3 regions of the Mesorhizobium sp. M0800 genome follow, and region 1 is predicted to be linked to each of the others. Evidence: riboswitches for the same ligand, from Rfam matches in the RefSeq annotation. Region 1 holds a riboswitch; each other region holds the start of a gene.

The links. A riboswitch is a leader RNA that binds a small molecule or an ion and turns the genes downstream of it on or off. The one in region 1 is predicted to bind thiamine pyrophosphate.
Region 2: linked by a shared signal. The riboswitch ahead of thiC (phosphomethylpyrimidine synthase ThiC) and the one ahead of thiC (phosphomethylpyrimidine synthase ThiC) in region 1 are both predicted to bind thiamine pyrophosphate.
Region 3: linked by a shared signal. The riboswitch ahead of thiB (thiamine ABC transporter substrate binding subunit) and the one ahead of thiC (phosphomethylpyrimidine synthase ThiC) in region 1 are both predicted to bind thiamine pyrophosphate.

What each region holds. Positions count from the first base shown of each region.
Region 1 is NZ_JAMYOZ010000012.1:28,217-38,458, forward strand. It holds gene NKI18_RS16370 (thiamine phosphate synthase) at 1-43, opposite strand, end outside; gene NKI18_RS16375 (thiazole synthase) at 40-813, opposite strand; gene thiS (sulfur carrier protein ThiS) at 815-1,012, opposite strand; gene thiO (glycine oxidase ThiO) at 981-1,982, opposite strand; gene thiC (phosphomethylpyrimidine synthase ThiC) at 1,979-3,814, opposite strand; TPP riboswitch at 3,919-4,035, opposite strand; gene NKI18_RS16395 (Fic family protein) at 4,218-5,762, opposite strand; gene NKI18_RS16400 (YybH family protein) at 6,910-7,365, shown strand; gene NKI18_RS16405 (DUF6074 family protein) at 8,275-8,520, opposite strand; gene NKI18_RS16410 (hypothetical protein) at 9,027-9,248, opposite strand; gene NKI18_RS16415 (hypothetical protein) at 9,918-10,067, opposite strand.
Region 2 is NZ_JAMYOZ010000019.1:52,314-62,555, forward strand. It holds gene NKI18_RS21230 (two-component system VirA-like sensor kinase) at 1-2,334, shown strand, start outside; partial or broken gene NKI18_RS21235 (ATP-grasp domain-containing protein) at 2,452-3,394, shown strand; TPP riboswitch at 3,618-3,734, shown strand; partial or broken gene thiC (phosphomethylpyrimidine synthase ThiC) at 3,838-5,672, shown strand; gene thiO (glycine oxidase ThiO) at 5,669-6,670, shown strand; gene thiS (sulfur carrier protein ThiS) at 6,639-6,836, shown strand; gene NKI18_RS21255 (thiazole synthase) at 6,840-7,613, shown strand; gene NKI18_RS21260 (thiamine phosphate synthase) at 7,610-8,215, shown strand; gene NKI18_RS21265 (hydroxymethylpyrimidine/phosphomethylpyrimidine kinase) at 8,206-8,967, shown strand; gene NKI18_RS21270 (hypothetical protein) at 8,989-9,162, opposite strand; gene NKI18_RS21275 (hypothetical protein) at 9,366-9,785, shown strand; partial or broken gene NKI18_RS21280 (IS256 family transposase) at 10,206-10,242, shown strand, end outside.
Region 3 is NZ_JAMYOZ010000008.1:192,710-202,951, reverse strand. It holds gene NKI18_RS13500 (amino acid ABC transporter substrate-binding protein) at 1-766, opposite strand, end outside; gene NKI18_RS13495 (RNA polymerase factor sigma-32) at 1,092-1,949, shown strand; gene NKI18_RS13490 (M48 family metalloprotease) at 1,963-3,432, opposite strand; gene thiQ (thiamine ABC transporter ATP-binding protein) at 3,687-4,478, opposite strand; gene thiP (thiamine/thiamine pyrophosphate ABC transporter permease) at 4,475-6,094, opposite strand; gene thiB (thiamine ABC transporter substrate binding subunit) at 6,346-7,359, opposite strand; TPP riboswitch at 7,403-7,517, opposite strand; gene NKI18_RS13470 (thiamine diphosphokinase) at 7,645-8,289, shown strand; gene NKI18_RS13465 (ABC-F family ATP-binding cassette domain-containing protein) at 8,305-10,125, shown strand.

The DNA of each region.
Region 1 (10,242 bases):
AGGCGGCGCTGTCGACGATCAGGTAGAAGGGATCGAGCTTCATGAAAAAACCGCCCTGCCGATCGTCGGTGTCGATGGCACGGCGACGTCGCGCGGTTCGAGCATTCCTGAAAGGAAGGCTTCACGGCCGGCATCGACTGCCTTGCCGAATGCGCGCGCCATGCCGACTGGCTCGGCTGCCCTGGCGACCGCCGTGTTCAGGAGCACGGCGTCAAAGCCGAGTTCCATGACGGTCGCCGCATGCGACGGCCGCCCGAGGCCAGCGTCCACAATCAGCGGGACGCCAGGGAGATGTCCGCGCATCAAGCGCAGCGCAGTTATGTTGATCGGTCCGAGGGCGGAACCGATCAGTGCGCACCACGGCATCAAGACCTTGCAGCCCGCCTCCAGCAGCCGCTCGGCGACAACAAGGTCGTCGGTGGTATAGGGGAATACCGAAAACCCATCCTCGCACAGGATGCGGGCGGCTTCGACCAGTCCGAACACATCCGGCTGCAGAGTGTCGTGGTTGCCGATCACCTCGAGCTTGATCCAGGTCGTCCCGAACACCTCGCGCGCCATTCTCGCCGTCGTGATCGCTTCCTTGACGGAGTGGCAGCCGGCCGTGTTGGGCAGGATTCTTGTGCCAAGCGAGCGGATCAACGACCAGAACTTTTCGCCGTCCCTGCCGCCGGCCATTTCACGCCGCAGGGACACGGTCACCACCGACGTGCCCGATGCCTGGACCGCATCGGCAAGGATGGCCGGCGATGGATATTGAGCCGTGCCGAGAAACAGCCGAGAGGGAAGCGTCGTCCCGAGAAGCTCGAACATGCTAGCCTCCCTGCATCGGTGAGAGGATTTCGATCCGGTCGCCCTCGCTCAACTGGAACTCCGCCCGGTTGGCTTTGTGCACGAGGTCGCTGTTGACGGCCGTCGCCAGCCAATCGCCTTCATAGTCGAGCGCGGCAAGTAGTTCGGCCAGCGTTGAGGCGTCAATCTCAAGCGCTTGGCCGTTGACGATCAGTTTCATCGGCGGGCTCCAAGGGTTTGTGGTGACTGAAGACGAGTTCGGCCGCCTGGCGCGCCATGGCGGGCGCGAGAAGAAAGCCATGGCGATAAAGCCCGTTGATCGCCACGGTGCTTTCGCGTGCTTCGACACGCGGCAGATTGTCGGGAAAGGCTGGACGGACGCCGACACCGGTTTCAACGATCTCGGCCTCGCCAAAGGCCGGATGGAGGGTATAGGTCGCGCCCAAAAGCTCCATCATGGAACGCGCCGTGACCCGTCCAGCGGACTGGCTCTCGATCATCGTCGCGCCGGCCATGAACTGGTGGTCAGTGCGCGGCACTACGTAGAGCGGAAAGCGCGGATGCAGCAGTCGGACCGGGCGCGAGAGCGAGACATCGGGCGTGCGCAGGATCAGCATCTCGCCGCGAACGCCGCGCAGTCGGTCGTCTATGGCGGCCATGCCCGTGCAGTCGATCTGACGACCGAAACCGGAGCCAAGCCGGGCGTCGGCGCCGAAGCGGAATTCGATGCCCATCGCTGCTAGTCTGTCATGCAGTGCCGCCATCGCCTGGCGCGGGTCGAGATGGGCTTCGTCGGGGAAGAGCAATCCACGACGGAAGCGGCCGGCGAGGTCGGGCTCCAGCAACGCGATTTCATCTTCATCGACCCACCGATGGCCCGACGTGCGGCGGGCGAACCGGTCGAGCTCGCCCGAATCGCGCGGCGCGGCCACGACCAGTGTTCCTGCCCGTGTCACCTGGTCAGGCGTCGCCGCATCCCACCAGTCTGCGGCGTTGCGTCCGAGATCGAGCACGGACTGCTCGGCGCTTTCACGCTCGCACCAGGGCGCCAGCATGCCACCGGCGAACCATGACGCATTGCCGCCAAGGCTGTGCCTTGTCTCGGCAACGGTCACAGCCGCGCCGCGCGTGGCGAGCTCGAAAGCTGCGGTGAGGCCAGCAACGCCGGCCCCTTTGACCAGCACCCTCATGACGGTTCCGGCGCCTCTGGCTTGAGTGGCACGCCGGTCTCGCCAGTTGGCATGTAGAGATCACCACCCTCGCGGTATTTCGCCGCCATCGCCGCCATGCCCTCCTTCTGCGCCTCGGCACGAATGTCGTGGGAAATGCGCATGGAACAGAATTTCGGTCCGCACATCGAGCAGAAATGCGCCAGCTTGTGCGCCTCCTTGGGCAAGGTCTGATCGTGGAAGGACCGCGCTGTTTCGGGATCGAGCGACAGGTTGAACTGGTCCTCCCAGCGGAACTCGAATCTGGCCCGCGACAGCGCGTCGTCGCGGATCTTCGCCGCCGGGTGACCCTTCGCCAGGTCGGCGGCATGCGCCGCGATCTTGTAGGTGATCACGCCGGTCTTGACGTCGTTGCGATCGGGAAGCCCGAGATGTTCCTTCGGCGTGACGTAGCAGAGCATGGCGGTGCCGAACCAGCCGATCATGGCAGCACCGATGCCGGAGGTGATGTGATCGTAACCCGGCGCGATGTCGGTGGTGAGCGGTCCAAGCGTATAGAACGGCGCTTCGCCGCAGACCGCGAGCTGCTTGTCCATGTTCTGCTTGATCTTGTGCATCGGCACGTGGCCGGGCCCCTCGATCATCACCTGGCAATCTTTCGCCCAGGCGATCTTGGTCAGCTCGCCGAGCGTTTCCAGCTCGGCGAATTGCGCGGCGTCGTTGGCATCGGCAATCGAGCCGGGACGAAGGCCGTCACCGAGCGAGAAGGACACATCATAGGCGCGGCAGATGTCGCAGATTTCGGCGAAATGCTCGTAAAGGAAGCTTTCCCGGTGATGGTGCAGGCACCATTTGGCCATGATCGAGCCGCCGCGCGAGACGATGCCAGTGACCCGGTCGACGGTCAGCGGGATGTAGTGCAGCCGCACGCCGGCATGGATGGTGAAATAGTCGACACCCTGTTCGGCCTGCTCGACCAGCGTGTCGCGGTAGACCTCCCAGGTAAGATCCTCGGCGATGCCGCCGACCTTCTCAAGCGCCTGATAGAGCGGCACCGTGCCGATCGGCACCGGCGCATTGCGCACGATCCATTCGCGGATGTTGTGGATGTTGCGGCCGGTCGATAGGTCCATCACCGTGTCGGCGCCCCAGCGGATCGCCCAGACCATTTTTTCGACTTCCTCAGCCATCGAGGAGGTGACCGCCGAATTGCCGATATTGGCGTTGATCTTCACCAGGAAATTGCGGCCGATGATCATCGGCTCGCTCTCGGGATGATTGATGTTGGCGGGAATGATCGCGCGGCCGCGCGCCACCTCCTCGCGCACGAATTCCGGCGTGACGAAGTCGGGGATCGCCGCGCCGAAGGCTTCGCCGTCGCGCTCAAGCTTGCCGCGCAGGATCTCGCGGCCGAGGTTCTCGCGGATGGCCACGAATTCCATTTCTGGCGTGATGATGCCGGCGCGCGCATAGGTAAGCTGAGTCACCGCCTTGCCTGACTTGGCCCTCAGCGGCCGGTTACGGACTGGAAACTCCGGCGTCAGGCGCTCGCCTGCGGCGAATCCGTTGTCTTCCGGCCGCACGTGGCGGCCGTCATAGGCTTCGACATCGCCCCGCGCCGTAATCCATTCGTGGCGAAGCCGGGCAAGGCCGTTTTCGATGCTGGTTTCGACAGTCGGGTCGGTATAGGGGCCTGACGGATCGTAGACGGTGACGGGCGGCTCGCCGGCTGTCGGATGGACGGAGATTTCGCGCATCGCCACCCTGAGCTGCGGGTGGATGGTACCGGATTTGTGGATTTTGCGTGAGGCAGGCAGCGGTCCCGTCGAGACGGCGGGGGTGAGGGCATTCATCTTGAGGCTCCTTTGCTCGTTGCATTGGAGACCCAGTTCTGTGCCGGAAGGATGAAAAGACGCTTCTAGCGACCTGCCGAAACAGGACCTCGGGCGTAAACTCCCGCAAAGCGCTTGCACCGTCCCTACGCCAGTATGAACTGGATCAGGTTCAACGGGTCACTGCGCCGCGAATGCCAGCAGTATCTCAGCCCCTTGCCGGGACTCCCCTGGTGAATGCGTGAGGTTGGACGGGACGGCTCCGGTTTGTCAAGCGCGTTCTGGCCGCGGCTGATCGGCGGCCGGTCAGACCGTGCGGAAAAAATCGTGCATGTCTCGGCGACAAGTCAAGCGTCGGAGATGAAGGCAGGGACAAGGGAATCGCAAACCGTCGGACTAAAAATCGATCCTGATGATCACACCTTCAATGGGCACCAAAGGTTTGCGCGTAGATCGCCTCGATTCTTCCTGCCTCGTCACTGGTCAGCGCGGCGAATTCCTTTTCGCGCGCGCGGTTCGATAGATGTCCATCATTCTGGTGAAGAAAACGGAAGAGCAGATCGGTCAACCGCTCGGGCATGTCGATAAAGGCGTCCACCTGCTGCCGGAACTGATCGTAGCGCTGCAGAAATGCGGTTTCCTCGGGAAGGTCCCGTTCGATCGTCCGCTGAACGCAGGCATAGAGGAATTCGGCGTGCGGGGTTGCATCGAAGAACCGGTAGAAATCACCGGTGTCATTCAGCACCCGGACGTTGAATTGCGGCGCCGGTTCCCATTCCATCAACGGCAGAAGGCGCTGCGAATAGCTCTCGAGCACGCCCCTGTACTCGTTGATCTGGTCCAGGATCGCGGCCGAGACGGGAAAGACCACTCCCGGCGGATTGAAGCCGCGCATGGCAAGGACGTGGTGGATTAGGTAGCGGTGAATGCGGCCGTTTCCGTCCTCGAACGGGTGAATGTAGACAAAGCCGAAGGCGAGGATTGCGGCGGCTACGACTGCATCAAGGTTTTGCGCGGGGCCCTGATCGAACGCCGCCATTCCATCGATTAGCCGCGGCAGGTCCTCGGGCCGAGCGCTGATGTGATCGGGCAAGGGCGTGCCGTTGTCTCGGTCATGCTCACCGACGAAACCTCCTTCTTTTCGGAAGCCAAGTCTTACGAAACGGGCGTCGCCAAGTACAATTCTTTGCAGACGCAGCAGCTCATCGCGATCGATCGGCCAGCGGCCGGCTTCGCCGATGGCGCGGCCCCAGCGCTGGATGCGATCTTGCGGCGGGTGCTCGCCCTCGATCGCATAGCTTGATCGCGAGTCTTTGAGCAAAAGAAAGGCGGCGGTCCGAGCAAGGAGGTCGCGCGGCACGTCCGCTACGATTGCCTCCGCGCGCCGCGGTAGTTCAAGGCCGATGAATTTTTCGAGAATCTTGGTGCGGAACACCAGAGGGCAGAACTCACGCGTGCCGGGGAGATTGTCCCTTACGCGGTAGCGCGAAGCGGTCTTGTCGGGTCCCGGCCACTGCAGCTCGGGATCGACAACCGGAATGTATCGTCCGGCCTCCGCGTCCGGCAGATCGATACGCGCGCCCCTCAGCCATTCATATAAAAACCAGATGCGGCGGGCATAACTGCCGGTCGGGCTTTCACGGACCAGCGCCTCGATCGGCGCGGGACCGGTCACTTGGAACAGCCGCTTGAGGACGGCAAGGTCCAGTCCCTCGTACTTGAGCGCAAAGGTCAGGTGGCCTTCGAGGGTAGGATTTGGGGCATGGCGGGGGGTCATGATCCGCCAGCCATCCCGTTCGGTAATGCGATGATGCTCGCCAGTGGCGAACAACCTACGGGGCAAGGGCACGGCGAGCCTGTAGGCTCCGATCAGGGCGCTGTACCCGGCCGGGGTCGCCGTTTCAGGAAGGCGGATTTCCTGAAAAACGGTAACAGGACCTGAAAATTGGTGCTGTTGGATCGCAGGCATGAAAAGCGAATCCTTCCATCGAATTTTGGTTTAGTTCCGCCAAAACTTATGAAAAATGATCCTATCCCATGAAAATTGATGCCACCAGACAAATTTTCCGAAAACCGATTCTAAAACGGTGCTGAAGTCGATCAAGCAAGAACTCCGCCACCGGCTCAAGGAAGCGACTTCAGACAAAAGGTGAGTCCAGGAACCGCCATTCGCCCGTCTCTTAGTCACCAGGCCGGCACGGATGGCCCGCCTTACGTCGAGCCGGATTGCTCGAGGAGCAGCGCGCCGTTCGGGGCTCACTCATAGAGCGCTCCGGCGCGCGATCCCGATTTGATAGCCGCGATCACGCTCGCGACTGATCTTGGCGACGTGGCGGCGTCGGAGTAGAAAAGTGATGCAGGATCTCGGTGGCGTCGTGTGTGTGTGTGTGACCTGAAGTGAGTTCTCTGCGGTATGGGGCGGCACGCAGCGCGCGCGTCTTTTTGGCAAACAGATCGACGAAGCGGCACCGAAGGGAAGTTCCTGGCATTCATTCTCGCCATCGCTGCCCCAATTTGCCGACTGGACTGCCGATCGATCTCGCCCAATACTTTGCGCGCGCAAGGGCCGAAGCTGAACTGGGCGGCACCTGCTCATTCGGGAGCTAACTCATGCTTGGCGCGCAAGCCCGAGAGAGCTGTGCCTGATCGAATGCGTGAAATCGTAGCTCGGGGTGGAGAGGCTGACGCGGTCATCTGTCACCCGCCTTCGGGCTGTAAAGGAAAGCGCGACATCGTCTCCAATGCTCGTTCCCCACGTCGAGGGGCCCAGCGGCTTGGCTGCGGGAGGACTGCCAGCTAGTGGCCGCTGGGCCTTGACGACCAGCGAGCGTAAGAGGAGGCCCTGTGCTGGCTGACGAAAACTTGCGAGCAAAGCCACGGAAAAGCATCATTCGAACGAACTCTTTCGTCGAGACGAGGAGGGCAGTGAGGCGGTAGCCGCCGCTTTGAAGCTCTCCGGCAGCTGCTACGCTGGTCGTTCAGAGGGTCGCAGCTGCGCTTGCGCCGTCATATCAGATAAGTCTAATATAATCCGCGCCTGGCCATCGAACGCTGCGGCGCCCTCGGGTCGGCGCTATTCATCGGGTGGGCATGTCGGGCACGCAAGGGAGGACGAAATGAGACTGGTTCAGTCATTTGCATTTGCTGCTGTGCTGCTTCTTTCGTCTGCATTGTCTGCGGCCGCCCAGTCGGCTCGTGAGGACATCGAAGCGGCGTTGGTAAAATTTATGGACGCCTTCAACAGCGGAAACGCAGCAGCGGTAGGTCAAATGTATACCGACGATGCCGCCCTGCTGCCACCCGACGGCAAACGCGTCGATGACCGCAAGGGCGTGGAAGAATTCTGGCAGGGCGCAATCAAGGCCGGGATGAAGAATCTCACCCTGAAGGCGCTGGAAGTGGAAGGGAGCGGGAATCTCGCCTACGAAGTTGGTGCATTTACGCTCGGTGTGCCGAGCAAAGGCGGCGCCCTCTCCACCGTCGCGGGCAAGTATCTCGTCGTCTGGAAAAAGGGCGACGACGGGACATGGCGCCTGCATCGGGACATCTGGAACTTAGGTGCGGCCGAATAGGGATAGATATCCAGGCCCTCATCGACCCTCTTGCGAAGGGTAGGGCGGCTGTATGGACCGGGATCTGGTGCTCTATTGCCAGCGCTGTCGAGTGGCAGGACGATGGGGACCGGCTAACCGCGCGGTATAGCTTCGGTCTGGCGCGCTTTCCAATGGATTTGCCGCCAATTTGGCGGATCGCTGATCAGTCGCGGTGATTGCGACCACGTCACCAATTCCAATTCCCCGCTTCATGAAACGAGTCTGGAGCGTGCACGGCCTTAAGCAAGGGATTGCTAATGTGCGAGACAGCACGCTTCGCTCTAGCGGGTATGGCCCAGCGGCTTGGTTGAGGGGGGACTAGCAGCTAGAGGCCGCTGGGCCTTGACCAGCAGCATGCTTAAGAGGAGGTGCTGGCTGGCTGGCCAAAAACTTGCGCTCAAGGCAACGCAAAAGCATCATTCGAACGGACACTGCGCGCCAGAAGCTTATTCCAGCCGATAGAGCCACCATGGAATGCAAGCCCAGCAAACCGGATTCACCAAACATCGCATCAGGACCTGCGCTTGCGCGTCCATGGCCGCGCCAGTCCTTCGGCATTCAGCATTGCGACGCGGAGCAGCCAGCCGACCCATTACAGACCGCGACGGACGGTGATTAGGGCCAGCGCGGCGATAGGCAGCGAGCGTAACCATTGGCGTAAGTGGAGTGTTTCACGATCTCAATTGGTTGGCTCCGCCAGGTTTCCAGCTGGCTGCCACCGGGCACGTGCCAGCTGGGGTAAACAATTGAAATATTCGAAACTGGCTTTTTGGGCGGGAGCCGCGCTAGTTGCCAAGTGAGAAACCTAGCATTCGACGGGAGCAGTGCAGTAACGTGTGCGAAGCCTAGTCGAGTCTGCAAGCGGCAATCATTCGTCGTGAGTCGACGCTAATGTGTGCGTTTCGCAGGACTCCGGCTGGCTATCTCGCGTAAGACGGCATGAAGAAGCGTTCCAATTTCCTGTTCGGCGCGCCCGGGTGCAATTCCTGATTCGGACAACTGAACGAGAATTGTCTTGGCGGTGCTGCGCCAGAACGCATTCGCATCCTCGCCGTTCTTGGATTCCAGCACGCGGGCAACTCCCTCGACCAACTTCCGCCGCGGCGGGCGGTGAACGGTGCCGCGATTAGCCAATGAGCGCGATGGCTTGGGCGCAAACTGTCGGGCAGGAATGGGTAAGAGCGGACATTGGCCGATCTCCGCTCTTCAGCAAAACAGCCATAGAAAGCTGCCTGGTTTACGAGTTGAACTGGCTAGGATTGTCGATGACGGCGGAGCCGTTTCTCGAGCCCCCTGACAGGTGCCGGCCAAGCCGAAGAGGCTGCCGGTTCCGGCGTCGTTGAAGACAATGTTTCCGCCTTTCCCGTCTGGTCGAATGAGGCGTCCGTAAGAGGCGCGACCGTCGATGAACTCAAGCTCTGCCAAAGCAATACCCGTTTGCATTTGAGAGGAACTGCCGTTCTTTTGGAACCCTTAATCCCTGGCGAGAGTTCGGCTCTGCACGACAGCGTTTAGTGTTCGCCAAAACGCGCGAACTTAGGGGCGGAGGCGGAAGCTAGTATGACCGCTTACGCCCGTGCAGCCATTAACTATGCTGGTAACAGCCGGCCACAGGATGGTCCAAGGTTTGAACATAGCGGTCACTTTGATGGCTTTTTGTCGCACAGCGTCCTCGCCTTGATGCACTCGACCGCTTCCAGCATCGCGGCCGACACCCTGGCGGCCGGAAAAATCTCGACAATGCTCCCAATCGATTCCAGGTCGAAGACGACGTCGTCAGAGCCGGTGTCATTGGCTCGCGTTCCGGAATAGCCGATGTCGTCACGATAGGCCTTGATCGTCGCTGCTGCGCGACGGAGCAAGCCGGCACGCTCCGGCATCGTCGGTCAATCGACTTCATTGGCCCCGCGCGGCAGTTCGGAAATGAACAGGTCGAGCGGCCTGAACTCCACCCCTCTCTCTCCGAACTACAGATTGGCAGCTGGGAAATTTTTGGGACAAGGAATGAGCTTACGTGTCGATCTCACGAGCTCGAGCAGACGCCCTCGTCCAAGCCTGCCTCTTGCAAGGCAGCCCATATTCGCATTGCTAGCGTCTCGCCTTCCAAGGACGAGCGGGCGATATCCTCCCTCACTCCAAACCTGGTCGAAAACGGGTTGGCGAATCCAGATCGGACCGGGTATAAACCGGCTTGTTTGAAAGGCATTTTGCAACCCCCAAGCTTCAGAAGGGCCGTCACTGGTAATCAAAATTAGCGCCCGTCGGGATGAACGCGTCAACGGTATGTAAAAGGACGACATTTGCAATGGTTGTCCGCCCCACCGGCTACGAAAATTGTCCCCAACTGGCGGTTGGTAGACGCCAAGCAGCCGCGCACGTATCGTTCGTTTCGATCGGGCCGCACCGGGCACCGCCCACCCCAGCGCCCACGCCCCCGTGCTCGGCGCAACGGCCCGATCGACCCGTCGTACTGTAGAGTGCGGCGGGTTTTTCAATGCCGGTCGCGCAGCTCTTCACTGCCTTGGTGAGGGTCAGACGGTCGATGCCGTTCTTTTGATCAGCTTGCCGACCTGGCTCGGCGACACGACATTTTCCCGCGCGAAATGTTCCACCTCATGAAACGCATCGATCAACAGGCGGCCTCGGTCGAACAAGTCTCGATTGCTCTTGTTCTCGTCCATTTCCGTTTTCCTACTTACTCGACATCCGATGCAGCTGGGAGATGAGGATCCGCCCGCCAATCGAGGAATGGCGGGCGGATCCTATAAGCGCAGGAAGGCACTTTTCTGCGCCGACACAAATTTTGAGGGCTGTTAGAGCGTCATTTCTGGCTAACGAGTATCAGCTAATGACCAT
Region 2 (10,242 bases), on a different contig from region 1:
ATCAACGAGGCGGTCCTAAGCGAACTGCGGACGATTCAGATCAACTACGCATTGCTCCAGCGAGACGTCGCCCGCGCCGACATGGTATTGGACTTCCGTTCCGTTGCTTCTACCGGGCAAGCATTAAAAAGGAACCTTCAAAACTACCAACGCCTTGTTGAGATTTCGCCCAATGAGAGCTCCGGGGTGCACTCCAGGTTGGTTGCACAGCTCAAAAAGTCCCTCGAAAACACAGAAGCTGCCATCTCGGCCTCGGCCGCGCAAAATGAGCTTCTGCAAAGCTCTCTCGTACGCTTTGCTCGCTCGGCTAATCGCCTTCGGGGGGGAGTGTCGAACAGGCCTGAATTTTCCAATCTGATCCTTCAATTTTCGGCCAGACCGGGATTCAGCCTCGCATTACAAATCGATCAGTCTCTCCGCCGACTTCCTCCTAGCCAGGACCAAGTCACGGAGGATGTTGCCCGCGAGGGCCGCGCTATCCTGTCCTCAATGTTGAGGTTGGACCGCGCTGTCAATCGGATCCCATCCTTCGACACGTTCGCCAAGGCTGCCGAATTGGAGCGAGAACATCTGAAAGCCTACAGCTTCGCCAGCGCGCAAGCGCAGCGTACACGACTTTTCTTTGGCTTGGTGTCCATATGCCTCTGCTTGTTTGCGACCATTCGAGCCTCCACGCTGCATGTGCGGACGAACCGGTTGGAAAGGCGGTTAGAGCTTGAAGCGGCGATGAGTGAGATCGAAGCTTGTTTCATCGACAGTCAAGCAACGAAGGCTTCGCGGCGCTTCTCCACCGAAGCAGCGCTTAGACTCATTCAATGCGTTTTCAATGCGGATCAATGCGCGCTTGCTCTGGTGGATCCGAGTATCAGCAGGAATACCGAGTACTTTGTCGCGAACAAGCGCATGCGCGTCTGGAACGCCACGCTAATCAATGAAGTCGTCTCACTTGTACACCCGGAACAGCCAGTGTTTCGCGTCGTTCCCGCGTCGGAAGTGGTTCGGACTGCCGTAGGCACTACCGGTGTTTGTCAAATTGTTGGTTGCAGGGCCTCCGATCAGCAGGCTGCGGTTTGTATCCTTGTTTTTGAAGGAGATCGCTCACCACCCTCCACAGACGACCTCCTGGTTCTGGCGAGCGCTACTGTGCGTTTAGGCAACCATCTTGAAATGCAACGTGTACACACGGAACGTAACCTTTTTGAGAGTCGATGGGAGCATGCGGAAAGGCTGACGGCTGTCGGCACAATCGCAAGCGGCGTTACACATGAATTCAATAATGTTCTAGGAGCAATAGTCGGCTACGCAGAGATGGCTAAAGGTCTTGTGCGTCGCCCCTCGAGAATTCGGGGCCACATCGGCCAAATTATCTTGGCCAGCAACCGAGCCAAACTGATTATTGACCAAATTTTGTCACTAAGCCGAAATCGGAAGCGCGTGGCGATGCCTTTCGACGTCTCGGAGAGTGTAATGGATCTCGCGCCATTGCTGCGGGTTGCACTTCGTGTGGATGTTCAGTTGAACTTCAAGATCAACGAGTGGCAAACGGTGATCGAGGGCAGCCCGACCGAGATACAGCAGATCCTTATGAATCTATGCAAGAACGCGTCGGAGGCTCTCTTGAATGAGGGCCGTGTCGAGATTAGCGTTTCTCGCGCTCACGTCTGTCAAACGAAGCCCGTGGCTAAGGGCACCTTGAAACCGGGAGATTACGTTCTCCTCTCCATCAGCGACGATGGCCAAGGAATCGCAAGTTCGGTGCTTCCGCATATCTTTGAGCCCTTTTTTACCACGCGCTCTCGCGTCGGCGGGACCGGACTGGGTCTTGCTGCAGTGGACCGCCATGTGAGCGCGCTCGCAGGATGCCTTGACGTCACCTCGGCTGTTGGCCGAGGTACACGCTTCGATCTCTACTTACCGGCCTGCGCTGAGGAGCAGGTCAGAGCTGATAGCGCTTTCGGCCCATGCGATGGATCACTTGGCAACGGAGAAATCATTGCAGTCGTGGAGCCCGATCCAGCAGCGTTGGAGATCTACAACGATAAGATCGCCGCGCTTGGTTATAAGCCTGTCGGCTTCGCGACCTTCGAAAGTCTTTGCGACTGGATCGAGAGCGGGAAGGCAGCCGACCTCCTAATTTTCGATAAAGCGACTTTCCTCGGGCCAGGACAGCCCGAAGCCGTACGTACCACCCTGATGACGGTGCCCATCATCGTCGTTGGTGGAAGCGACCCCATGCCGATCACATCTGGTAATCAGACCTTCGTCCTTTGGCTAGCCAAACCGGTCTCGTCCAGGACGATGGAGCATGCAATTCGTAGGATGATAATGGCATGATGCCGCCGACGCGCTCAGGATACCGAGCTACCGAGGCAGTCGGAGGCGGAGCCGGCTGGGATCCAGCAAATACAAGAGCGTCGGACGATCGCTGCGCACCCGGCTCATGGCGAGTTCCTCGCGCAGGCCGGCGTTCCAATACCGGCTTATCGGTTGGCAACGAATGCGGCGGAGGTAGAAAGCTCGGCTGCAGAGATCGGCCTGCCCGTGATTCTTAAGCCGGCATTAGGCAGCGGCAGCATGGGTGTCCGATTGTGCCGCAGCCTCGAAGACGTAGCCGAACATACGACCTATCTATTGGGCGGAAAGCACATATGGCGGTCTACACCGAAAATACTCGTCGAAGAATTCGCACAGGGCCCGTTCTATAGCATTAATGTTATGGGGAATGAGGTCGTTGCGATTTGCGCCAATGACTTTGGTCCCCTCCCCCATTTCGTCATACGTGAGGTGACGTATCCGGCCCTGCTAACCGATCAGGAGCGTGAGCGCATCGCCGATGTTTCGTTGAGCTGTTTGCGGGCTCTCGGCCTTGGCTGGGGGCCAACTAACATTGAACTCCGGTGCACGAAACGCGGTCCAGTTGTCATTGAAGTCAATCCGCGTCTTAGTGGCGCGCCCGACCCTCAACTGGTCCAGTTAGCTTACGGTGTCGACCTCGTCACCGAGCACATCAAGCTTGTCAATTGGCGAGGAATGGGATCTGCGCAAAAAGCATTCGCATACTGCGGCCGCGCGATTCCTGCTTCCTGATCAAGATGGCACCCTGGACTGGATTGGTGGCGACACTCAGGCAGCTGCTATATCAGGTGTGGCCGAGGTCAAATTGAATGTTGAACCCAAGACACCGATCGTCAGGAAGGGGGATTTCCGAGACTGGATTGGACATGTCATTGCCACTTCGCCCAGCCGTGCTGAAACCGAGGGCGCCCTTCAGCGAGCGGTCGACTTGATCGATTGGTCGATCACCCCTTTTCCGGCGACAATAGGAGGTGATCGAGAGCACGATGTTTGTGGGGCGTTCGGGCGGCCCACCAGTTCTGTTCCGATCAGGCATTGACGGCTTAAGATCCTTGAAACGCAGCAGTTCCGTCTACGTCAATGTCACATCAAGTTTGATGAGGCAAATGCAGCTTTGGCCACACCTGCCCTATCTCCCGCGGAACTTCTCCGCGACCCGTGGCGAGGCCGTCGGCCCAATTTGGGCCCAATTTGATTGCCGCCCACCGCCGCCGCAGGACGAACATGCGCTTGACAAGACAACCCCGGCCCGTTCAACTTGAGGCATTCACCAGGGGAGTCCCGGCAAGGGGCTGAGATACTGCTGGCTTTCGTGGCGCAGTGACCCGTTGAACCTGATCCAGTTCATACTGGCGTAGGGACGGTGCAAGCGCTTTGCGGGAGTTCACGCCCGAGGTCCTGTTTCGGCAGGTAGACAGAAGCGTCTTTTCATCCTTCCGGCACAGAACTGGGTCTCCAATGCATGAGCAAAGGAGCCTCACGATGAATGCCCTCACCCCAGCCGTCTCAACGGGACCGCTGCCCGCCTCACGGAAAATCCACAAGCCCGGTGCCATCCACCCGCAGATCAGGGTGCCGATGCGCGAAATCTCTGTCCATCCGACAGCCGGCGAGCCGCCCGTCACCGTCTACGATCCGTCGGGCCCCTATACCGATCCGGCTGTCGAAACCAGCATCGAAAAAGGCCTAGCCCGACTTCGCCACGAATGGATTTTGGCGCGCGGTGATGTCGAGGCCTGTGACGGGCGCCATGTCCGGCCGGAGGACAACGGGTTCGCTACGGGCGAACGCCTGACGCCAGAATTTCCCATTCGCAACCGGCCACTCAGGGCCAGGGCCGGCAAGGCGGTGACACAGCTTGCCTATGCGCGCGCCGGCATCATCACGCCCGAAATGGAGTTCGTCGCCATCCGCGAGAACCTTGGTCGTGAGATCCTGCATGGCAAGCTTGAGCGTGACGGCGAGGCTTTCGGCGCGACGCTGCCCGATTTCGTGACGCCGGAATTCGTCCGAGAGGAGGTGGCGCGCGGACGCGCAATCATTCCCGCCAACATCAACCATCCCGAGAGCGAGCCGATGATCATCGGTCGCAATTTCCTGGTCAAGATCAACGCCAATATCGGTAACTCCGCCGTCACCTCGTCCATGGCCAAAGAGGTCGAAAAGATGGTGTGGGCGATCCGCTGGGGCGCCGATACGGTGATGGACCTGTCGACCGGCCGAAACATCCACAACATCCGCGACTGGATCGTGCGCAACTCGCCGGTGCCGATCGGCACGGTGCCGCTCTACCAGGCGCTCGAGAAGGTTGGCGGCATTGCCGAGGATCTGACCTGGGAGGTCTACCGCGACACGCTGATCGAGCAGGCCGAACAGGGCGTCGACTATTTCACCATCCATGCGGGCGTGCGGCTGCACTACATCCCGCTGACCGTTGACCGGGTCACTGGCATCGTCTCGCGCGGTGGCTCGATCATGGCCAAATGGTGCCTGCACCATCACCGGGAAAGCTTCCTCTACGAACATTTCGCCGAGATCTGCGACATTTGCCGCGGCTATGACGTGTCCTTTTCGCTGGGCGACGGCCTTCGTCCCGGCTCGATCGCCGACGCCAATGACGCAGCACAATTCGCCGAACTGGAAACGCTCGGCGAGTTGACAAAGATCGCCTGGGCCAAGGATTGCCAGGTCATGATCGAGGGGCCGGGCCATGTTCCCATGCACAAGATCAAGGAGAACATGGACAAGCAGCTCGCCGTCTGCGGCGAGGCGCCGTTCTATACGCTTGGGCCGCTGACGACCGACATCGCGCCGGCTACGACCACATCACCTCCGGCATCGGCGCGGCGATGATCGGTTGGTTCGGCACCGCCATGCTCTGCTACGTCACGCCCAAGGAACATCTCGGCCTTCCCGATCGCAACGACGTCAAGACGGGCGTCATCACCTACAAGATAGCCGCACACGCCGCTGATCTGGCGAAGGGTCATCCGGCGGCGAAACTCAGGGACGATTCCCTTTCCCGCGCGCGCTTCGAGTTCCGCTGGGAGGACCAGTTCAACCTGTCGCTCGATCCCGAAACCGCGCGGTCCTTCCACGATCAGACCTTGCCCAAGGAGGCGCACAAGCTGGCGCATTTCTGCTCGATGTGCGGGCCGAAATTCTGCTCCATGCGTATCTCCCACGACATCCGCGCCGAGGCGCAGAAGGAGGGCATGGCGGCGATGGCGGCGAAATACCGCGAGGGCGGCAATCTCTACATACCGGCGGACGAGACCGGCGCACCGGCCATGCCACAGGCGCGTGCGCCATCATGAGGGTGCTGGTCAAAGGGGCCGGTGTTGCCGGCCTCACCGCCGCCTTCGAGCTCGCCGCACGCGGCGCGGTGACCACCGTTGCCGAGACAAGGCCTGCCATCGAGGGCAATGCGTCGTGGTTCGCCGGTGGTATGCTCGCGCCATGGTGCGAGCGTGAAAGCGCCGAGCAGCCGGTGCTGGATCTCGGACGCGACGCCGCCGACTGGTGGGATGCGGTGCTACCGGGTCAGGTGATACGTGCCGGAACGTTGGTCGTGGCCGCGCTGCGTGATACTGGCGAGCTCGACCGGTTCGCCAGCCGCACGTCGGGATATCGGCGGGTCGCCGAAGATGAAATTTCGCTCCTGGAACCCGACCTCGCCGGCCGCTTCTGGCGCGGATTGCTCTTCCCCGATGAGGCTCATCTCGACCCGCGCCAGGCGATGGTAGCACTTCATGACAAGCTCGCGGCCATGGGCGTCGAATTTCGCTTCGGCGCCGACGCCCAGCCTGTTTCCGATTTCGATCGTCAGATCGACTGCACTGGAATCGCAGCAGCCGATGACAGGCTGCGCGGCGTTCGCGGCGAAATGCTGATCCTGCGCACGCGTGATATCTCGCTGTCGCGCCCGGTCAGGCTGCTGCATCCGCGCTTTCCGCTTTATGCGGTGCCGCGTGCCGACACGCAGTTCATGATCGGCGCGACTATGGTTGAAAGCCAGTCCGCCGGACCGGTGACGGCGCGTTCGATGATGGAACTGCTCGGTGCCGCCTATGCCCTCCACCCGGCTTTTGGTGAGGCCGGGATCGTTGAAACAGGTGTCGGCATCCGTCCAGCCTTTCCCGACAATCTGCCGCGCGTGGAGGCACTTGGAACTGCCGTCGCGATCAATGGACTCTATCGCCATGGTTTTCTTCTCGCGCCTGCCATGGCGCGCCAGGCGGCCGACCTCGTTTTCAATCAAGACGCAACCAAGGAACTTGCTCATGAAACTGATGGTCAACGGCGAAGCGCATGAGGTTGCCGCCGCCACGCTGGCCGAACTGCTTGCCGCGCTCGACTATGAGGGCGATTGGCTGGCGACGGCGGTCAACAGCGACCTCGTGCACAAAGCCAAGCGGGCGGAATTCCAGTTGAGCGACGGCGACCGGATCGAAATCCTCTCGCCCATGCAAGGCGGTTAGACCATGTTAGAGCTTTATGGAACCGAGCTTCCGTCGCGCCTGCTTCTCGGTACCGCTCAATATCCTTCGCCGGCCATCCTTGCCGAGGCCGTCAAGGCGTCGGGAACCTCGGTGGTGACCGTCTCGCTGCGCCGCGAGATGGCAGGCGGCAGGGCTGGCGAAAAATTCTGGTCACTGATCCGCTCGCTCGGCGTCAGAATCCTGCCCAACACTGCTGGCTGTCACTCCGTCAAGGAAGCGGTCACGACCGTGAAAATGGCGCGCGAAGTCTTCGGTACGAACTGGGTCAAGCTCGAAGTGATCGGCAACCACGACACCCTGCAGCCGGATGTGTTTGGTCTGGTCGAAGCCGCCCGCATCCTGTGCGAGGACGGTTTTGCTGTATTCCCCTATACCACCGACGACCTTGTCGTTGCCGATCGGCTGCTTGCGGCGGGCTGCAAGGTCTTGATGCCGTGGTGCGCGCCGATCGGTTCCGCTCTCGGACCGATCAACATCACGGCGCTGCGCTCGATGCGCGGACATTTCCCTGATGTTCCGCTGATCGTGGATGCGGGGCTCGGACGGCCGTCGCACGCGGCAACCGTCATGGAGCTCGGCTTTGACGCCGTACTCCTGAACACCGCGGTCGCCAGGGCGGCCGATCCGGTCGGCATGGCGCGCGCGTTCGGCAAGGCGGTCGAGGCCGGTCGTGAAGCTTTCAGCTCCGGGATGCTCGAACCGCGCGACGTCGCCGTGCCGTCGACGCCGACAATTGGCAGGGGGGTTTTTTCATGAGGCTCGATCCCTTCTACCTGATCCTCGACAGCGCCGCCTGGATCGAACGGCTGGTGCCGCTTGGCGTTAAGATGGTTCAGTTGCGCATCAAGGATAGGGACGAGGCCACGCTGCGGACGGAAATCCGCCGCGCGAACGGCGTCTGCGCGGTCCATGGTTGCCAACTGATCGTCAACGACTATTGGCGGCTCGCAATTGAGGAAGGCTGCGACTTTGTCCATCTCGGCCAAGAGGATTTGGCCGCGGCCGACCTGCTGGCGATTAAGTACGCCGGATTGAAGCTCGGGCTCAGCACGCACGATCATCTCGAACTGGAAACGGCCATCGCTGCCGAGCCCGACTATATCGCGCTCGGCCCCATCTATCCCACCATCCTGAAGCAGATGAAATGGGCGCCGCAAGGGCTCGAGCGGATCAGCGAGTGGAAGCATCGGGTGGCGCCGATCCCATTGATCTCCATCGGCGGCCTCAACCCCGACCGGCTCGACGGTGTCTTCGAGGCTGGTGCGGACAGCGCGGCGGTGGTCACCGACATCACGTTGAATGCCGATCCCGAAGCGCGCACGCGAGAATGGATCGAAAAGACAAAGCCATGGCGCTGAGGCGAGAACCGCATGTGCTCGTGGTCGGCGGATCAGACTCCAGCGGTGGGGCTGGAATTGCACGCGATATCGAGACGATCTCTTCCATTGGCGTGCGCACCTGCCTGGCTGTCACAGCGCTGACGGTGCAGACGCACGACGCCGTCATGGAAATCCATCCTTCGCAGCCCGATCTTGTGGCCGATCAGATGTGCGCCGCGCTGCAGGCCAACAAGGTGGCGGCAATTAAGATCGGCATGCTCGCAACGGCTGAGATCGTCGTTGCCATTGCCGGCGTGCTGCGCGAAAATCCGCAGGTGCCGGCAGTGCTCGATCCGGTGCTGGCCTCGAGCTCCGGCCGGGGGCTTCTGGAAGCAGGCGCCATCGCTGCCATGAGGCGCGATCTGATGCCGCTTTGCTGCCTTGTGACCCCCAATCTCTTCGAGCTGGCACTCCTTGTTGGCTCGGAGCGGGCAGTGGATGAGGACGGCGTAGTGTGGCAAGGCCAAGAATTGCTGGCAGCCGGCGCGCGGGCTCTGCTGATCAAGGGCGGCCATGCATCGGGACCGCAATCAACCGATATTCTGTTGCGCCCCGATCACGAACCAGTCCGCTTTGACACGCCGCGCCTTGCCGCATCGATGCGCGGGACGGGCTGCATGCTGGCCAGCTCGATTGCGGCACATCTGGCGAAGGCGCAATCAATCGAGTACGCCGTGCGCCAGGGCAAGCTCTTTGTGTTAGAAAAGCTTCGGAAAACCCCAGCCGAATAGCCGTAGAGCCGGCTCAAGCGTTCAGCGGCTGACGCTGAAATGGAAGCCGTAGCCCTCCTGCCCTTTTTTCACAGGGCGTGACGGGACGAGGCCGCTTTGCAGATCGGAATTCAGCGGCGCCGAGACAAGCTGCCCTGCCAGGCCGGGAAAGTAACGGGACTCTTCCTGCGGCGAAGCGCACTGCCAGTCAGGCATGGGGATGCACTTGTGCCTCCTGGCGAGTGTGAGGCCGCAGGAGCGAGGCATTTCAGCGCGGCGGGGGCCGCCGGATCTGGCCCCGCAGTGCTGGAGCAAAGCAAAGGCCGGTTTGAGACGATTCCGGGGATTTCTACGAGGCTGCTCGCGACGCCGGCGTTGAGTTCTACCAGCTCCTGAGCGGCATACGCGACCAAACCCGGTTGAGTGTCACCGCAGGGATGTTCCACGAGTGGGACAAACAGCTGCGGGACTGGCTGGTCCGCGAATTACGACACTGGCATCGAGGGGATACGGCAGCTGCGAAGGTCTGGTCAGCGGATTTCGCCAAGATTGCAAACCTCCTGGAAAGTTTCGGCTGGAAAGTCCGAAGCACGGACTGCTTCAAGACGCTCGATGCGTGCCGGTTGGTGGTCAACGTCTACAAGCACGGCGCCGGAAAATCGCTGGATGACCTGAAGAAAACCTGCTTCGAGTATCTAGACGATCCGCTCAAAGGCACTCGGCCGCCGTGGTCAGAGAAACTGCTGAACCACACGCACCTCAAGGTGAGCGATGACCAGTTCCAGACGTTCTCAGACGCGATTGTCGCGTTCTGGCGCGACGTCCCGGCAATGCCGTAGGTGGCAGCAACAGGTTCCTGATTGGTTTGAAAAGGCCATTCTCAGTGATCGCGCCCAACGATAAGCATGCCAAGGTTTTACCCTCGCATATATCTTCGCTCCCGCTCCCGGCCATAAATTCTGCCACATATCTGCATTGCCGGGAAAGGTGCCATGCGTAACGCATTGGTCGATGGGCGAAGATTCCGCCCGCAAGCGGGTTTCGGGGGCTCTTGCCCGCATTGCGGTACAGACATGATCCCGCGCGCGGTAGCGTCTGGGTTGGTCGTGTCCCATCAGGTGGTGTAGCTCGGCGGTAGCGAAGCCGCTCACGAGCGCGCCGTTAGTAGCGCTGTAGCGAGCGAGCGGCGTGTGGGTGGTCATCGGCGCTTTCCGGTAGGGTTTGGTTGTTGACGCCAACCCATTTCGGAAGGACCACCGATGACCGACGACATGATGAACCTGCGCACGCTCGTGG
Region 3 (10,242 bases), on a different contig from region 1:
AAACGTCCTGGCCAAAATAGGTGTCGGCGATTTTCTGGTAGGTGCCGTCGGCCTTGATGTCGGCCAGCGCCTTATTGATGGCGGCCACCAGTTCCGGATCGCCCTTGCGCACGATGACGCCGGAATAGTCGGCGTTTTCTTCCTGCGCGGCAATCTTCACATTGGCGTCGGGCTTGTGCTTCTTGAAGTCGAGGAAGGACAGGCTGTCGTTGATGGTGGCGTCGGCGCGGCCCGTAAGAAGCAGCTGGATCGACTGGTCGAAGCCGTCGGTGCCGACGAGCTCGGCGCCGTTGGTTTCAGCCAGCTTGCCGAAATTCGAGGTCAACGACTGCGCCGCCTTCTTGCCCTTGAGATCGGCGAAACCCTTGATGTCGGTGTTGTCGCCGCGCACGATCAGCACCGCCTTGGAGGCGATGTAAGGATCCGAAAAGTCATATTTGGCCTTGCGCGCCTCGGTGATGCCGACCTCGTTGATGACGGCATCGTAGCGGTTGGCATCGAGACCGGCGATCAGCCCGTCCCATTTGCCTTCGAGGAACTGGGCTTTGACGCCGAGGCGCTCGGCGATGGCCCGCGCGATCTCGACGTCGAAGCCGACCAGCGCGCCGGAAGCATCATGATAGGTGAAGGGCGCATAGGTTCCTTCCGTGCCGACCTTGAAGACGCCGGACTGCTTGATCTGGTCGAGATTGGCGCCGGCGTGGCCGGCGGCGATGGCCAGAACCTGCAGCGTTCCGGCGATGATGAGCGATTTGAGCCATTTCATTTTTCTGTGATCCCGTCCTTGGCCGATGTCCGGCGTCATTGCGAGTGCCGGAAAATGACAGATGCGCGATGCCAGAATAAGAAACTAAATTTCAAAAATCTCGCGCCCTTGAAATCCAATCCTCAACCAGCATCTCCGGGCGCCATCCGGCTGAGCCAAGGCCGGTGGCGAATCGCCTGGAACAGCGCAATCGACATGACAGTCCGGGGGAACATTCCCCCGCATGGCACGTTCTTCGCTGTTGTAGGGCGCGGCGCCGCCATTTCAACCATCGGCGCCAACTCACGATTCGATCGCACCGCAACGCCTGGAGCAGGAGCGCGGCATGATGGAAGACAGTGCAGGACGGACCATGGTTCGCGCGGCGATGAAAGCCCCTTATCTGGAACGTGACGAAGAGCATCTCCTGGCGCTGCGCTGGAAGGAAAACAATGACCAGCACGCGCTGCACCGCATCACCGTCGCGCATATGCGGTTGGTCATTTCCATGGCGTCGCGGTTTCGCCACTACGGCCTTCCCCTGGGCGACCTGATCCAGGAAGGCCATGTCGGGCTGCTGGAGGCAGCGGCCCGTTTCGAGCCCGAGCGCGAGGTGCGGTTCTCGACTTACGCGACTTGGTGGATTCGCGCCTCGATGCAGGACTATATCCTGCGCAACTGGTCGATCGTGCGCGGCGGCACCAGCTCGGCGCAAAAGGCGCTGTTCTTCAACCTGCGGCGTCTGCGCGCCCGCCTGGCAAACGGCGCCGAGCAGATGTCGAATGCCACGCTCTACCGCGAAGTGTCGGCGGCTCTCGGGGTATCGGAGGCCGATGTGGCGATGATGGATTCCCGCCTTTCGGCGCCGGACAGCTCGCTCAACACGCCGCTAGCCGACGATGCGGGCGCAACCGAGCGGATGGAGTTCCTGGTTTCGGATGACCCGCTGCCCGATGAGGTCGTCGGCGATACGATCGACGTCGAACGCCGCTCGGTGTGGCTGAAGACGGCACTCGGCGCTCTCAATGCGCGCGAGCTCAGGATTATCGAGGAGCGCCGGCTGAGCGACGAGGGCGCGACGCTCGAAGCGCTTGGCGAGACACTCGGCATCTCCAAGGAACGTGTCCGGCAGATCGAGGCGCGCGCCATGGAAAAGCTCAAGGCGGCGCTGGTGAAGCAGAACCCGGAATTTCTCGCAGCCTGAATCGCGTCGGCTGCTATTTGTCGGTGACGATCTTGACCTTGTCGCCGGCCGAAACCGCGGCACCCGGCGACAGCGCGTTGAGCACCCTGAACAAATCCAGCTTGCGGTCGACGCCGACCATCTGTGCGGCCAGCGAGCCCATTGTCTGGCCGGGCTGCACCGTGACGATGCGGATACGCAGCGGCTTCAACGCCGCCTTCTCGGCAGCACTCAGGATGCGGAACGAGCCGCTGACCGAGCGCGCCACCGTGCTCAGCGAGGTGCTGGCCGAAGGTGCCGCGGTCAGCAAGCGGTAGACCTGGCCGCCGGCGCGGATCACCGCAATATCGAATTGCCAGCCGTCGGCGCCGGCATGCGCGGTTGCCGCTTCGTTGCCGTTGATCGTCTCCTGGCGCACGCTGCTGTCGTCGAGGCCGGCAACCCAGCCGCTGCGGATGTAGTCGGTCAGCGAGCGGTTCTTGTCGATCGAAACGCCGTCGAAGCGGATCGCCATGTCGCCCGGGCCGGTCGCCGTCACCGCCGCCGCCGAATTGTCGATGACGAAGCCGTTGGGCACCGAGAACGACACGCCGAGGCCAGGATGCAGGAAGGTTTCGCCGCGCACATAGCCTTCCTCCGGCGTGTCGCCGTAAAGCAGCCCGTCTACGCCGGCAAGAAATGAATCGCGGTCGCGCGACCCGACACCGGGCGCGCCGAACTGGCGGGCGTGGCGCTGCGCGAGGTCGATACGCTGCGGCGTGTTGGGGTGCGTCGCCAGGAAGTCGAGGCTGGCGTCAGTGGCGCCGCTGATCGAGCGAAAATCGGTATAGGCCGACATCGACTGCAGGAAGTGGCCGGCGGCGTAGGGATCGAAACCGGCTTCGCCGATCGATTTGATGCCGATGGCGTCCGCCTCCAGCTCCTGATTGCGCGAGAACTGGGCCAGCCTCAGCTTGCCGCGGATCAACGCCGCCTTGGCCGTCGGGTTGTCGCCGAGCACATCCGAAACGACCTTGGTCGCCAACCCCTCCTCGGCTTCCAACTGCTGGCGCTGCAGGCCGTGGTTGGCCGTAACGTGGCCCATCTCATGCGCAATGACGGCGGCAAGCTCGGCCGAATCGTTGGCCAACGCAAGCAGGCCGCGGGTGATGTAGAGATAACCGCCCGGCAGCGCGAAGGCATTGACGTTGGGCGAGTTGAGGATGGTGATGCGGTAGGTCTGGGTTGGGTTGGCCGACACCACGGTCAGTCTGCCGACGATCTTGGCCACCATGCGCTCGAGCTTGGGGTCGGAATACTCGCCGCCATAGGTAGCGAGGATGCGCGGGTGCTGCGCCTTCGCCAGTTGAGCGAGCTTGCCGTTGGCGGCGACATTGTCGACCGTGATCGGCTTGTCTGAGGGCTGAAAGCCTGATTCCTGCACGTCGGGAGGCGTGAACATCTGGCAGCTTGCCAGCGCCACGGCGAGACCGGCCAGCGCCAGAAAGCGCGCCAGCGGTTTCACCCTCCGATTGTCGATGCCGGTCGGCAGATCGGCTTCCTTTCAAGTCCTGGCACGTGACGGCGAAAATCGGGCGCGATTTCCGGAAAGCATCACGCGCAAAATCAAGTGCTACGGCGTCCTTCGTGCGTCCGACAGATACGAGGCAGCAAGGGCAAATCACGGTCTAAGCCGGACCAGCTCCTGGCGGACCTAGCCACACTACCTCGACCATGGCAAGCAAGCGCCGCTTCGCCTTCCGCCGGTTTGACCATAAATTATGTCCGCTTCCGGGCAACATCTCGTGATCCAGCCGCAAACGGACCCGAGCCGATATAGCGTCGGAATGCCTCCGGTCCAGCCCCGACGAAAAAAACGGCCGCGGTGCCTGTCGCGGCAACCGTGCCACCATCCAGGAAAACCATGTTTTGGCCGATACGGCGCGCATCGTCCGGCTGGTGCGTGACGAATAGCACCGTCATGCGCTGCTCCGAATGGACGTCGGCCACCAGGTCGAGCATGTCGTCGCGCAGTGCCGGTCCGAGCGAAGCGAACGGCTCGTCGAGCAACAACACCGGCCGGTCGCGCACCAGGACCCGGGCGAGCGCGACGCGCTGCCGCTCGCCGCCGGAGAGTTCGCGCGGCAGCCGGCTTTCCTTGCCGGCAAGGCCGACGCGCTTCAGCGCTGCGGCGATTGCGGCGCGGTCAGCCTCGCTCAGCCTGAGCGAAGGCGAGCGGCCGAGCCCGACATTCTGCTCGAGGGAAAGATGGGCAAACAGGTTGTTTTCCTGGAACACCATCGATACCGGCCGCGCTGATGGCGGCGCAGTGCTGAGGTCGGCGCCGCCGATCAGCACGCGGCCCGACCGCGGCGTCTCGAAGCCGGCCACCAGATTGAGCAGCGTCGACTTTCCCGAACCGCTCGGCCCCATGATCGCGGTGATTTCCGACGCCGGGAAATCGACATCGAATATAAGCGGCGTTTCACCATAGCTGAACGAGACATTATCGAGCCGCACGGCTGCGCCTTTTTCCACCGAAATGGACCGTTCCGGGCTGATCGGCATCATGATTTCTCCCTCCTTCCCAGCCAGTCCGCGGTCAGCACCAGCGCCAGGCAGACAAGGCCGAGCAGCAGCGCCAGCCCGGCCGCATCCTCGGTGCGGTAACTGCCCATGCGCGCCAGCAGCAGATAGGGCAAGGTCTGCACGGAATCGCTGCCGAATAGCGCAATGACGCCGAGATCACCGAGCGACAGTGCCATGGCGAAAGCGAAGCCGGTGGCGAGCGGCCGCCGCAGCGACGGCCAGTCGACCTGCCGCAACCGGTTCCAGCCCGAGATGCCAAGCTGTGCGCAGAGCCGTTCGTGGCGTTCGCTCGCCGCATCATAGGCAGGGCGGATGGCGCGGATGGCGAACGGCATCGCCATCACCGCATTGACCGCAACGACCATGACAGGGGCGAGCGCAAAGACATCGCCGACGGTGCGCAGGAGCAGGAACCAGCCGGCACCGATGACGATGGGCGGCACCACCAGGACGAACCCCGCACCGGTGTCCGCCAGATGTTCGAGCAGTGTCCGCCGGCCCTGCCGCCGGGTGAGCGCCAGCGCCCGGCGCGCCATGACCAGCGACAGCGACAACGCCACAGAGAGCAGCGCCGATAGGAGGGAGAGCACGGCACTGGTCGCCGTCGCTTGCCGCACCGCGCTCTCGCCGGCCAGGCGGCCGAGATCGGCGCCAAGCCCGGCTGCCAACGTGGCCGCCATCGGCCCGGCGACAAACAGCAGTGCCAGCCCGATCGCCAATGCGTTCAGCACGGTCTCGGCCGCACCGGCTGAAAAATACCGGCGCGGCGCCACCGGCAGATTGGCATCCCCGACCATATTGGCGCCGAGCCGCGTCAAGGCCAGCACGACGACGAAGGTCAGGGCAATCTGCAGCAGGGTCAGCGTCACAGCCCGCGCCGGGTCGAAGTCGAAACGCAGCGCCTGGTAGATGGCAACCTCCAGCGTCGTCGCGCTGGGTCCGCCGCCGAGCGTAAGCACGATGGTGAAGGAGGTGATGCACAGCATGAAAACGAGCCCGGCAACGCCCGGCAAGGCCGCACGCAGCGGCGGCCATTCGATCAGCCGGAAGGCCGGCGCAGCACCCATGCCAAGCTGGCTCGCCAGCCGCCATTGGTCGGCCGGCACGGTCTGCAACGCCTCCAGGAACAGCCGCGTCGCCAGCGGCAGGTTGAAGAAGACATGGGCAACGAGTATGCCCGACAGGCCATAGATGCCGGGCCAGCTCTGGCCGCCTAGCGAGCCCAGCGTGCCGGCAAAATAGCCGGCGCGGCCATAGAGCGCTAGGACACCGAGTGCGGCAACAATGGCCGGCAGCGCCAGCGGCACGGCGAAAAGCTGGAGGATGAAGCCTCGCCCGAAAAAACGCGGATGCCGCGACAGGGCGCGCGCGATGAACAGCGCCGGTGCAACGGAGAGCAGGGTCGACAGCAGAGCCTGCCAGAGCGTGAAACGGACGACGCGCAAGAGATAGGAATCGAAAGCGGCGGCGGCGCCGGACAGGTCGCGTGTGGCTTCGACGACGAGCCCGGCGAATGCACCGCCGATCAGCAGCGCGATGGCGGCGAGCGCGACGATGCCGGCAGTGACGCGGGGATCGGCCGGATGACGCGTACGCATGTCGTGCTACCCGACACTACGACAGGTGTTGATCGAAGGAAATACCTGACAATGGCCGAGCCCACCCCTCTCTGGCCTGCCGGCCATCTCCCCCTCAAGGGGGGAGATTGCGCACTCAGCCGCCTTCGCCAATCTCACAAGTGGCAGGACGAGGAGAGGCGACAAAGCTGCCGATCTCCCCCCTTGAGGGGGAGATGGCCGGCAGGCCAGAGGGGGGTGGCTTGGCGCAAACATCCGACGAGGCTTGAGCCCTACCTGCTCATCGCCGCAAGCCACTCATCGACCCAGGCCTTGCGGTTGGCCGCGACGTCTTCCGGGCTGAACAGCAGGGTCTTGGTCGGCTTGACCAGCTTGTCGAACGCCGGGTTGAGCGGCTTGTCGGTTTTGCCGGCCGGGAACATCCAGTTGGTTTCGGGAATGACATCCTGGAATTTCGGTCCGGTCATGAAGGCAATGAACTTTTCTGCCAGCGGGTTCTTCGCACCCTTGGTGGTGATCCCCGCAACCTCGATCTGCAGATATTCGCCCTCCTCGAAGGACGCCGCCTGGTAGCGCTTGGTGTTTTCGGCGACCATGTGGTAGGCCGGCGAGGTGGTGTAGGACAGCACCATCGGCGCCTCGCCCTTGGTGAACAGGCCGTAGGCCTCGCTCCAGCCCGGCGTTACCGTCAGCACCTTCGCCTTGAGTTTGGCCCAGGCTTCCGGCGCCTTGTCGCCATAGACCGACTTGACCCACAGCAGCAGGCCAAGGCCCGGCGTCGAGGTGCGCGGATCCTGGATGACGATCTTCTCTCCGGCATCGCCCTCGACCAATTCCCTGAGGCTCTTCGGCGGGCTCTTCAGTTTTTCGGTATCGTAGACGACGGCGAAATAGCCATAGTCGAACGGCACGAAAATATCGTCGCTCCAGCCGCCCGGCACACTGACGCCCGACACGGCGCCGTGCGGCGAAAACAGGCCGGTTGCCTTGGCGTCGGCGGTTAAGTTGGTATCGAGGCCAAGTACGATATCGGCCTTGGTCGCGGCGCCTTCCAGCTTCACACGGTTGAGCAGCGCCACGCCGTCGGCGACCGAGACGAATTCGACGACGCAACTGCATTCTGCCTCGAAGGCCTTCTTCACCGCCGGTCCCGGACCCCAATCGGCGGTGAAGCTTTCATAGGTATAGACCGTCAGTCTATCCTGTGCCGATGCCTGCCCTGGCAGGGCGAGCGCGGATGCCGCAAGCAGGACAATTGAGACAAGAGAGTGGAAAAAACTGCGCATCGGCGCCTCCTTCGTTCGCGTTGAAAGGAATTGAGGCGTCGGGCTGTCCGAAACGTCTAATCCCTCCGCCGGTACAAACCGGATCAGGTTCAGCGGGTTGGCAGTCTTGCCTCTCAGCCGGTCCGCGAAAATCGCGTCCGGCACCCCGTTAGAGCGTTGCGACACATAGGCCCGGCCGAAGTGCTGCGCAAGCGGAAGTTTGCCGGGCATCCAAAGCCCAGCCTTCCGTTTCGTCTGCCGTTTCATCTTCCGTTTCCGGGGCAGGGCTGGTAAGGGCCACGAGATATGAGCACATTCACCATCCTGCTTGGCGGCGATCTCATCCGCACGCCGCTGCTCGACCGCCAGGTCGAAGGCTCGCGCGTCATCGCCGCCGATGCCGGCATCGGCCATGCCCGCATGCTGGGCCTGAGGCCGGAACTCTGGGTCGGCGATTTCGATTCGGTGCCTGCCGAGTTGCCGGAGGATCTGGCCGCCGTGCCACGGCAGGTGTTTCCCGCCGAAAAAGACAAGACCGACGGTGAACTCGCTATCGCCGCCGCACTCGAACGTGGTGCGACCAGCCTTGTGCTCGCAGGCGCCTTCGGCGGCAAACGTACCGACCACATCTTCCTGCATCTGGCGCTAAGCGTCCGGCTGGCGGAAGGCGGGACGGAAGTGCTTTTGACCAGCGGCGCACAGGAAGGCATTCCCTTGCTGCCGGGAAAGACTGACTTCGACTATGCCGACGGCACGCTGTTTTCGGTGCTCGGCTTCTCCGATCTCGCCGGCCTGAGCGTCACCGGTGCCAAATGGCCGCTCGATCATGTCGAGGTTGCGTTCGGCTCGTCGCTGACCATTTCCAACGAGGTCAGGGGCCGGTTGGAAATCGCGCTGGCCAGCGGCCGCGCGCTGCTGCTCGCGCATCCCTACCCTCTTCCGGAAAGCTGAGCCCAGAAAGCTGACATGGCGCCGCCGCTTCTCAATCTCGACGGGATAAAGCTGACCTTTGGCGGCACGCCGCTGCTAGACGGTGCCGCCCTGACAGCCTCAGTTGGCGACAAGATCGCCCTGGTCGGCCGCAACGGCTCTGGCAAGTCGACGCTCCTCAAGATCGCCGCCGGGCTGATCGAACCGCAGGACGGCGAAGTCTTCCGCCAGCCTTCGGCGACCGTGCGCTACTTGCCGCAAATGCCCGACATGGACGGCTTTGCGACTGTCCGCGCCTATGTCGAGGCGGGGCTCGGGCCGGCCGACGATCCCTACCGCGCCACCTATCTGATGGAGCATCTCGGCCTGACCGGCGAGGAACGGCCGAACGACCTCTCCGGCGGCGAGGCGCGGCGCGCCGCCCTCGCCCGCGTCATGGCGCCGGAGCCCGACATTCTCCTCCTCGATGAGCCGACCAATCATCTTGACCTTTCGGTCATCGAATGGCTGGAGGAGGAGCTTGCCCGCACCTCCTCGGCACTGGTCGTCATCTCGCATGACCGCCGTTTTCTCGAGCGCGTGTCACGCGCCACAATCTGGCTCGACCGCGGCCAGACCCGCCGTCTCGACAAGGGCTTTGGCTATTTCGAGGAATGGCGCGACACGGTGCTGGAGGAGGAAGAGCGCGAGCAGCACAAGCTCGGTCGCCAGATCGTGCGCGAGGAGCACTGGCTGCGCTTTGGCGTGACAGCAAGGCGCAAGCGCAACATGCGCCGGCTCGGTGAGTTGCAGACCATGCGCCAGCGCTTTCGTGGTCATCGCGGCGCCGAGGGTGCGGCGACGATGACAGCCAGCGACGCCGCCGAATCCGGCAAGCTGGTGATCGAAGCCAAGAACATCGAGAAGAGCTTTGGCGATCTGACCGTGGTCAAGGGATTCTCGACCCGCATCCAGCGCGGCGATCGCGTCGGTCTGGTCGGGCCGAACGGCGCCGGCAAGACGACGCTGTTGAAGATGCTGACCGGCGAAATGAAGCCGGACGCGGGCACGGTGCGGCTCGGCACAAATCTGGAGATCGCCACGCTCGACCAGAAGCGCGAAGCCGTCGACCCGCAGGAGACATTGGCGCAGTATCTCACCGACGGGCGCGGCGAGAACCTCGTCATCAATGGCGAGCAGCGCCACGTCGTCTCTTACATGAAAGACTTCCTGTTCAAGCCGGAACAGGCGCGCACGCCGGTGCGCGAGCTTTCGGGCGGCGAGCGGGCACGGCTGATTCTCGCACGCGTTTTGGCGCGGCCGGCAAACCTGCTTGTGCTCGACGAGCCGACCAACGACCTCGACATGGAGACGCTGGAGCTGCTGCAGGAACTGGTCGCCGGTTTTGCCGGCACGGTGATCCTGGTCAGCCACGATCGCGATTTCCTCGACCGCACCGTGACCAGCATCATCGCGCCGGATGGCGACGGCCGCTGGATCGAATATGCCGGCGGCTATTCCGACATGCTGGCGCAGCGCGGCGGCACCAGGCTGGACGACCGCAAGGCGCGACCAAAGGCCGAGACGGGCGACGCGACGGCGGCAAGCAGGAGTGAAGCGGCCGCACCGAAGGGCCCGGCCAAGAAACTGTCGTTCAAGCAGAAATTCGCGCTGGAAACCTTACCCAAGAAGATCGAGGCGGTGTCGGCCTCGATCTCGCGGCTGGAGAACAACATCGCCGATCCGGCCTATTACGAGCGCGACCCGGCCTCGTTCCAAAAGACGATTGCCGCGCTCGACAAGGAGCGCGTCACACTGGCAGCGCTCGAGGAGGAATGGCTGGAACTCGAGATGCTAAGGGAAGAGATGGAGGGATGAGAGGTTGCATGCACGCTCATATGCGCCTACATTATGCGCATAAATGGGAGCGGCTGTATGCTTCAATCGAATCCAAAAACCCAAAGAAAGTCGGTTAATACATCGATCGACTCCCGA